2 regions of the Streptomyces sp. NPDC002564 genome follow, and region 2 is predicted to be linked to the other one. Evidence: riboswitches for the same ligand, from Rfam matches in the RefSeq annotation. Region 2 holds a riboswitch; the other holds the start of a gene.
What was found. A riboswitch is a leader RNA that binds a small molecule or an ion and turns the genes downstream of it on or off. The one in region 2 is predicted to bind glycine.

Region 1 (4,615 bases), on a different contig from region 2:
GCGGCCGACGAGGCCTCGGCACGGCTCGTGGGGGAGCGGCTCAGGACGGACATCAGGGCGGTGACGGGCCTCAACGGCTCGGTGGGGCTCGCGGTCTCCAAGATGCTGGCGAAGATCGCCTCCGAGGAGGCCAAGCCGGACGGGCTCAGGCTGATAGCACCCGGGACCGAGCGCGCGCTGCTGGGGCCGATGCCGGTGCGCACCCTGCCCGGGGTGGGGCCCGCGACGGGGGACCATCTGCGGCGGGCCGGGATCACCACGGTCGAGGAGCTGGCGGAGGCCGGTGAGGACGAGCTCGTACGGCTGCTCGGGAAGTCCCACGGCGGCTCGCTGTACGCGATGGCGCTCGCGCGGGACGAGCGGCCCGTGGTCGCCGAGCGGGAGTCGAAGTCGGTCAGTGTCGAGGACACCTACGACGTGGACATCCACGACCGGGTGCGGGTCCGTACGGAGGTCGGGCGGCTCGCCGAGCGGTGTGTGCAGCGGCTGCGGGCGGCCGGGCACTCGGGGCGGACGATCGTGCTCAAGGTCCGCCGGTTCGACTTCTCCACGCTGACCCGGTCCGAGACGCTCCGGGGGCCCACGGACGACCCCGGGGTGGTGCGGGAGGCCGCCGCGCGGCTGCTCGAGTCGGTGGACACCACGGGCGGGGTGCGGCTGCTCGGCGTGGGCGTCACGGGTCTCGCGGACTACACGCAGGAGGACCTCTTCGCGCAGGCGCAGGCCGCCGAGGCGGCGCTGGCCGTGGCGGCGGCGGAGAGCGCCGCGCAGGTCGTGCCCGGGGACGACGGCGGGGCCGGCGGGGGCGCGGAGGCCGATCCGGAGGGCGGGGAGCCCGTGGTGCGTGCCGAGGACGGTGCCCAGGAGTCCGTGGCGCCGGCCGAGCGGCGGTGGGCGGCCGGACACGACGTGCGGCATGCCGAGTACGGGCACGGGTGGGTGCAGGGGAGCGGCCTGGGGCGGGTCACGGTGCGTTTCGAGACGCCGGGTTCCCCGCCCGGGCGGGTGCGGACCTTCCGGACGGACGACGTGGATCTGGCGCCCGCCGAGCCGCTGCCCCTGGTCGGCGTGGGGCTGCGCAGCGAGGGTGTGGCACGGGCGGGGCTCAAGGGTCCGTCCACGACTGATGGTGCGCGGGCGGCGGAGGCGGCTGAGGCCCGCTCGGGGCCGGGCTGAGACGGGCTCGCGCGGGTGGCGGGCGGGGTCAGGGGGTCTCGGTGCCCGCGATCCGGCCGAAGGTCTGGTCCGGGGGAGGCGCGGACCCGGGCGGCGTCGTGTCCAGGCCGTAGTGGTGGTAGAGCTGCAGCTCCTGCTCGGGGGAGAGGTGCCGGCCCACGCCGAAGTCCGGGGCGTCCTTGATCAGGGCGCGGTCGAAGGGGATCCGCAGGGTGCCGTCCTCGGTCAGCTCGCTCGGCTCCAGCGGGACGAAGGCGTCGCGGCTGAACAGGCCGGTGCGTATGGCCGCCCACTCCGGGGCGCCGGTGGCGTCGTCGAGGTAGACCTCGTCGATCGTCCCGATCTTGGCCCCGGTCCGGTCGAACGCCTTGCGGCCGATCAGGTTGCGCGGATCGATGTCGGTCTGCACGGGCCCTCCAGCTGATCGAGGCTTGTCGAAATCGGGTGCAACTCATCCTTATTCAGTCGTAGTCACTACGAAAGAGCACTTCGGGGCAGGCGGCCACTCGAGGGAAGGCCCACGGGCCTCGCTGGTAGGCTGGCGACTGGCTGCTGACCCCGTGCGGGAGAGCTCTCCGGAAAGCGACTTCCGGAGGCGCCGAAGGAGCAAATCCTCCCCGGAATCTCTCAGGCACCCGTACCGCACGGACGAGGTCACTCTGGAAAGCAGGGCGGGCGTCGGGCGGGCACGTTCGGGACCCTTCCTCACCGACGGTGAAAGCAGATCCGCCCCGGGACATGGGCGGCCCTGTGAAGCTCTCAGGTTGAGATGACAGAGGGGGAGGCCGTCCGGGTACCCGCGCCGTGGTACCCCTCGCAGGTCGTGCAGACCAGGAGGCCTCCGCCATGACTGCCACCCATCGCATCCCGCTCGCCGAGCTCGAGCAGGGCATCCCCTTCGAGCAGCGGCACATCGGACCCGACGCGGAAGCTCGGGCCAAGATGCTCGCCCAGGTCGGGTACGGCTCGCTCGACGAGCTGACGGCCGCCGCGGTGCCGGATGTGATCAAGAACGCCGAGGCGCTCGACCTGCCCGGTGCGCGCACCGAGGCGGAGGTGCTGGCCGAGCTGCGCTCCCTCGCGGACCGCAACCAGGTCCTCGACTCCATGATCGGGCTCGGTTACTACGGGACGTTCACCCCGCCGGTCATCCTGCGGAACGTCATGGAGAATCCCGCCTGGTACACGGCCTACACGCCGTACCAGCCGGAGATCTCGCAGGGCCGCCTCGAGGCGCTGCTGAACTTCCAGACCATGGTCGCGGAGCTGACCGGCCTGCCCACCTCGGGCGCCTCGCTCCTCGACGAGGGCACCGCGGCCGCCGAGGCCATGGCCCTCTCGCGCCGCATGGGCAAGGTCAAGAACGGCGTCTTCCTCATCGACGCGGACACCCTGCCGCAGACCGTCGCCGTGATACAGACCCGCGCGGAGCCCACCGGTGTCGAGATCGTCGTCGCCGACCTGAGCGAGGGCATTCCCGCCGAGATCGCCGAGCGCGGTGTCGTGGGCGTGCTCCTGCAGTACCCGGGCGCCTCCGGTGTCGTACGCGACATCAAGCCGCTGATCGACCAGGCGCACGAGATCGGCGCCGTCGTCAGCGTCGCCGCCGACCTGCTCGCCCTGACGCTGCTCACCTCGCCCGGCGAGCTGGGCGCCGACATCGCCGTCGGCACGACCCAGCGCTTCGGCGTGCCGATGGGCTTCGGCGGTCCGCACGCCGGTTACATGGCGGTCCGCGAGAAGTTCGCGCGCAGCCTGCCCGGGCGGCTCGTCGGCGTCTCCGTCGACGCCGACGGCAACAAGGCCTACCGCCTGGCGCTGCAGACCCGTGAGCAGCACATCCGCCGCGAGAAGGCCACCAGCAACATCTGTACCGCACAGGTGCTGCTCGCGGTCATGGCCGGAATGTACGCCGTCTACCACGGCCCCGAGGGCCTGAAGGCCATCGCGCGGCGCACCCACCGGTACGCGACGCTGCTCGCGGCGGGTCTGACCGCCGGCGGCGTCGAGGTCGTGCACGGCGCGTACTTCGACACCCTCACCGTGCGCGCCGAGGGCAGGGCGGAGCAGCTCGTCTCCGCCGCCCGCGAAGGCGGCGTCAACATCCACCCGGTGGACGCCGACCACGTCTCGATCGCCTGCGACGAGACCACCACGCGCAAGCAGCTGACCGCCGTGTGGAGCGCGTTCGGCGTCGAGGCCGACATCGAGGCGCTCGACGCCGGGACCGCGGACACCCTGCCCGAAGGGCTGCTGCGCGGCGACGACTACCTCGCCCACCCGGTCTTCCACCAGTACCGCTCCGAGACGGCCATGCTGCGCTACCTGCGCCGGCTCTCCGACCGTGACTACGCGCTGGACCGCGGCATGATCCCGCTGGGCTCCTGCACCATGAAGCTCAACGCGACCACCGAGATGGAGCCGGTCACCTGGCCCGAGTTCGGCCAGCTGCACCCCTTCGCGCCCGCCCAGCAGGCCCAGGGCTACCTCACGCTCATCCGTGAGCTGGAGGAGCGCCTCGCCGAGGTCACCGGCTACGACAAGGTCTCCCTGCAGCCCAACGCCGGGTCGCAGGGCGAGCTCGCGGGCCTCCTCGCGGTGCGCGGCTACCACCGGGCCAACGGCGACGAGCAGCGCACCGTCTGCCTCATCCCGTCGTCCGCGCACGGCACGAACGCCGCGAGCGCCGTCATGGCCGGCATGAAGGTCGTCGTCGTGAAGACCGCCGAGGACGGCGAGGTCGACATCGAGGACCTCCGCGCCAAGATCGAGAAGCACCGCGACGAGCTGGCCGTGCTGATGATCACCTACCCCTCGACGCACGGCGTCTTCGAGGAGCACGTGGCCGACATCTGCGCGTCCGTGCACGAGGCCGGCGGCCAGGTGTACGTGGACGGGGCCAACCTCAACGCCCTGGTGGGCCTCGCCAAGCCGGGCCACTTCGGCGGCGACGTCTCGCACCTGAACCTGCACAAGACCTTCTGCATCCCGCACGGCGGCGGCGGCCCCGGCGTCGGTCCGGTCGGTGTCCGCGAGCACCTCGCGCCGTACCTGCCCAACCATCCGCTGCAGCCCGCGGCCGGTCCCGAGACCGGTGTCGGTCCGATCTCCGCCGCGCCCTGGGGCTCCGCAGGCATCCTGCCGATCTCCTGGTCGTACGTGCGCCTCATGGGCGGCGAGGGCCTCAAGCGCGCCACGCAGGTCGCGGTGCTCTCCGCCAACTACATCGCCAAGCGGCTCGAGCCGCACTTCCCGGTGCTCTACACCGGCCCCGGCGGTCTCGTCGCGCACGAGTGCATCATCGACCTGCGGCCGCTCAGCAAGGCGACGGGCGTCAGCGTCGACGACATCGCCAAGCGGCTCATCGACTACGGCTTCCACGCGCCGACCATGTCGTTCCCGGTCGCCGGCACGCTGATGATCGAGCCGACGGAGAGCG
Region 2 (4,615 bases):
TCGGGCTGTTCTCCTTGGCCAGGCGCTCGACCTCGGCCATGTCGACCAGACCGGCCTCGTCCACGTGGTAGGCGACCACGTTGAACTGCTTGCCGGAGAAGTTCAGGCGCATGCCGTGCGTGAGGTGGCCGCCGTGCGCCAGGTCCAGGCCGAGGATCGTGTCGCCGGGCTGGGCGATCGCGAAGAGGGCGGCCTGGTTGGCGGAGGCGCCGGAGTGCGGCTGGACGTTCGCGTACTCGGCGCCGAACAGGTCCTTGACCCGGTCGATCGCGATCTGCTCGGTCACGTCCACGTGCTCGCAGCCGCCGTAGTAGCGGCGGCCGGGGTAGCCCTCGGCGTACTTGTTGGTGAGGACGGTGCCCTGGGCCTCCATGACGGCGACCGGAGCGAAGTTCTCCGAGGCGATCATCTCGAGGGTGGACTGCTGGCGGTGGAGCTCGGCGTCGACGGCGGCGGCGACGTCCGGGTCCAGCTCGTGGAGGGGGGTGTTCAGAAGCGACATCACACGATCCCTATCGGTATGGGTCAGCCGGCGGCGAAGGCGGTGTACTCATCGGCGGAGAGCAGGTCGCCCGGCTCCTCGGCGATGCGCACCTTGAACAGCCAACCACCCTCGAACGGGGCGGAGTTGACCAGCGAGGGGTCGTCCACGACGTCCTGGTTGGCCTCGACGACCTCGCCGGTCACCGGCGAGTACAGGTCGCTGACCGACTTGGTCGACTCCAGCTCGCCGCAGGTCTCGCCCGCGGTGACCGTGTCGCCGACCTCCGGAAGCTGCACGAAGACGACGTCACCGAGCGCGTTGGCCGCGTGCTCCGTGATGCCGATGGCCGACACGCCTTCCTCGGCGGCCGACAGCCACTCGTGCTCCTTGCTGTAACGCAGCTGCTGGGGGTTGCTCATGACCTGAATTCTCCTGTACGCGGGTGGGTGCTGCGGAACGAGAAAGATGTGCGTGGGGTCACTTCTGCGGCGCGTCGGGCCGCGCCCACGCGGGGACGGTCGCCTACAGCGTCACTTCTGGCGCTTGTAGAACGGCAGGGCCACGACCTCGTACGGCTCGTGGGTGCCGCGGATGTCCACGCCGACGCCCTCGGTGCCCGGGGCCGCGTGCTCGACGTCGACGTACGCCATCGCGAGCGGCTTGCCCAGCGTCGGGGACGGGGCGCCGGAGGTGACCTCACCGATCACCTTGCCGCCGGCGACCACCGGGAAACCGGCGCGCGGCACGCGGCGGCCCTCGGCGATCAGGCCGACGAGCTTGCGCGGCGGCGCCGACTCGGCGCGCTCGGCGGCGGCCGCGAGCGCCGCGCGGCCCACGAAGGTCTCCGACTGCGACGTCTTCTCGAACTTCACCACCCGGCCCAGCCCGGCGTCGAACGGCGTCAGCTCGGCGGTCAGCTCGTGCCCGTACAGCGGCATGCCGGCCTCCAGGCGCAGCGTGTCGCGGCAGGAGAGACCGGCCGGGACCAGACCGACCGGCGTGCCCGCCTCCAGGAGCGCGCCCCACAGCTTCTCCGCGTCACCGGGGGAGACGAACAGCTCGAAGCCGTCCTCGCCGGTGTAGCCGGTGCGGGCGATCAGCGCGGGCACGCCCGCGACGGTGCCGGGCAGGCCCGCGTAGTACTTCAGGCCGTCCAGGTCCGCGTCCGTGAGTGACTTCAGGATGCCGGGGGACTCGGGACCCTGGATCGCGAGCAGGGCGTACGCGTCGCGGTCGTCACGGACCTCGGCGTCGAAGCCCTCGGCGCGGGCGGTCAGCGCGTCGAGCACGACCTGCGCGTTCGAGGCGTTGGCGACCACCATGTACTCGGGGGCCCCGGCCGCGCCGAGGCGGTAGACGATCAGGTCGTCCAGGATCCCGCCGTCCTCCGCGACGATCATCGTGTAGCGGGCGCGGCCGACACCGACGGAGCCGATGTTGCCGACCAGCGCGAAGTTCAGGAAGTCCGCGGCCGCGGGGCCGGTGACCGTGATCTCGCCCATGTGCGACAGGTCGAAGAGGCCGGCCTTGGTGCGCACGGCGTTGTGCTCGTCGCGCTCGCTGGCGTACCGCAGCGGCATGTCCCAGCCCGCGAAGTCGGTCATGGTCGCGCCGAGCGAACGATGCACGGCATCGAGGGCGGTCAGACGGGGGGCAGTGCTCATGAAGGGAACTCCCAGGGCATGACGGGCGAGGTCGATCCTCCCCATCTGTCATCGGAACCTGAGAGGTTCGCCGAGAGCGTCCCGATGTCCGAGACGCCCGGCTTGCACCTTGGGTGGGGCCACCGGGGCGGCCCGCTTTTCAGATGTGCCTCGCCCGCGCGGTACGGGGCCTGAGAGATTCAAGGGAGGGACTTGCTCCTTCGGCGCCCCGGAGGCACAGTGCGTGCCCGGTCCGGGAACTCTCCCGCGCGGATTCAAACGGCCGGTATGGAGTTGGCGCGCACATCATTGCACGCGCCCCCCTCCAGGGGGACCCGTGACCGGGTACTCGTCCGGTGCCCCCGGAACGCCCTTGTGCCGCATTACCTTCTCTTTACACTTGCTGGGGAAGCAGTACGTGACCGCTATGGGGAGGCCGATCACGGTGCGCAGCAGGACCAGTGTCTACGCCACGACCTCGGGGGTGGCGCTGCCCGGACAGGCCGCCGTCCCCGCCACCGAGCGCTGCGGCCCGCTGCCCGTGGCCGTCGTCCGCGACCTGCGCGGCCGCCGCGGTCACAGCCCGCGCCGCCTCACCTTCGACGAGGGCGACCTCGTCGTCGTCTCCGGGCTGCCCGGCGGCGGAAAGTCGACCCTCATGCGGCAGGCCGTCACGGGCCCCCGCATCGACTCCCAGGACACCCGCGACCGCTGGGCCCGCCGGATGCCCCGCCTGCTGCCCTACGCGGTCTACCGCCCCCTGGTCCGCCTCGCGCACTACGCGGGCCTGCGCCGCGCCCTGCGCTCCGGCGCCGGCGTCGTGGTGCACGACTGCGGCACCCAGGCCTGGGTGCGCCGCTGGCTCGCCCGCGAGGCGGCCCGGCGCGGCACCGCCCTGCACCTGCTGCTGCTCGACGTGCCCGCCGACACCGCGCTGCAGGGCCAGCTCGCCCGCGGCCGCGGCGTCTCGCGGTACGCCTTCGCCCGCCACCGCAGAACGGTCGGGCGGCTCGTCGGCGCCACCGAGCGCGGCGACCTGCCCCGCGGCTGCGGCTCCGCGGTGCTGCTCGACCGGGCGGCGGCCCAGGCGCTGCGCGGGATCGCCTTCGATCGCCGGGCCGTGCGGCGTTAGGGTTCGAGCCGCAGCAAGAGCGGTCGCGAGCAGGGGTTGGACGTTGGACATGGACTTTCCGGCGCAGGCACACGCCCATCCGTACGGCGGATGGCCGGGCAACGAACTAGAGGAGGTCCTCGCGGCCTCCCTCGGCGGCCCCGCCACGGCGGGCGCCCGGATCGTCGAGGTGCTCGGCCGCAGCCACATATGGATCCCGCTGCCGAACGGCGGCGGGCCCGAGAGCGGCACCCTGGACCTGCCGACCCTGGAGATCGAGGGCCAGGCGTACGTCCCCGTCTTCACCTCCGAGCAGCAGTTCCACCAGGCCCTGGGCGAGGCCGCCGACCGCATGGGCCGCACCGTGGCGCCCGCCGTCGAGTTCGCCCGCGGCCTGCCCCCGCAGCTCGGCATCGCGCTGAACCCGGACGGCACCGTCGGCGTCCCGCTGCCGCCCTCCGCCGTCGCCGAGCTCGCCCGGTCGGGCCGCACCGAGCTGGACGGCCCCACCAGCGGCGGCCGGGTACGTCTGTTCGAGCCGGACTGGCAGGAGGACCCCGTCGACTTCCTGACCGCCGCCGCCCGCGAGTTCGAGGCGACGGGCGTGGTGCTCACCGCCCGCCGCTGCCTGGCGACCGTGGAGACGGACGACCCGGCGCTCTTCGTCGGCGTCGAGCTGTCCACCTGGGAGGGCGGCGCCCGCGAGCTGCCCATGGAGGCCCTGGGGCGCGCCCTCGGCGCGGTCCCCGCGCCCTGGCCGGTCAACCTCGTGCTGCTCGACGTGGCGCAGGATCCGGTGGGCGACTGGCTGCGCGCCCGGGTGCGGCCCTTCTACCACCGCGGGGCCTGAGGCGGGCGGGGCGCTCCGGCGCGACGCGGCCCGCCGGGCCCGAGGTGTCGTACGTCAAGTCCGTGCCAGGATCGCCGCTTAAGCTGGTTCCATGACCCGGTCGGGGCACACACCGTGCCGGGCGACGGGGTACGCGGGTTCGAAGCGAAGGGGCGGTTACGGGTGAGTGCGTCGGGCACGGCCGCGGGCGATGGGGTCTCCCCAGGACGAGCTGGTCCGAGCCCCTGGGGACAGGTCGAGCAGATGCTGCGCCAGGTGACGCCGGGGCGCTACGACGCCTACGAGGCACTGCTGCGCGCGCTCGCCGCCGACCGGGTGTGGATGCTGCTCTGGCACGGCCAGGCCGGATCCCCCGACGCCCAGTACGGCAACATGGAGGTCGAGGGCCTCGGCTACGCCCCCTGTGTGACCTCCGCCCAGGAGCTCTCCGCCAGCGGCTGGAACCGCAGCTACGAGGTGGTGCGCGGGGTCGACGCCGCCCGCACCCTCTACCCCGACCACTACGGCCTCTGGCTCAACCCGCACGC

Region 1: it holds a riboswitch for glycine, as region 2 does, so the genes downstream of both, gcvP (aminomethyl-transferring glycine dehydrogenase) here and gcvT (glycine cleavage system aminomethyltransferase GcvT) in region 2, are expected to answer to the same signal.

Annotation. Positions count from the first base shown of each region.
Region 1 covers NZ_JBIARE010000005.1:9,181-13,795, forward strand. The annotation lists gene ACFYXE_RS18810 (DNA polymerase IV) at 1-1,176, shown strand, start outside; gene ACFYXE_RS18815 (PRC-barrel domain-containing protein) at 1,205-1,585, opposite strand; glycine riboswitch at 1,730-1,829, shown strand; gene gcvP (aminomethyl-transferring glycine dehydrogenase) at 2,023-4,615, shown strand, end outside.
Region 2 covers NZ_JBIARE010000001.1:1,222,594-1,227,208, forward strand. The annotation lists gene glyA (serine hydroxymethyltransferase) at 1-502, opposite strand, end outside; gene gcvH (glycine cleavage system protein GcvH) at 526-903, opposite strand; gene gcvT (glycine cleavage system aminomethyltransferase GcvT) at 1,015-2,148, opposite strand; glycine riboswitch at 2,298-2,405, opposite strand; gene ACFYXE_RS05625 (AAA family ATPase) at 2,555-3,259, shown strand; gene ACFYXE_RS05630 (enhanced serine sensitivity protein SseB) at 3,309-4,088, shown strand; gene ACFYXE_RS05635 (enhanced serine sensitivity protein SseB C-terminal domain-containing protein) at 4,251-4,615, shown strand, end outside.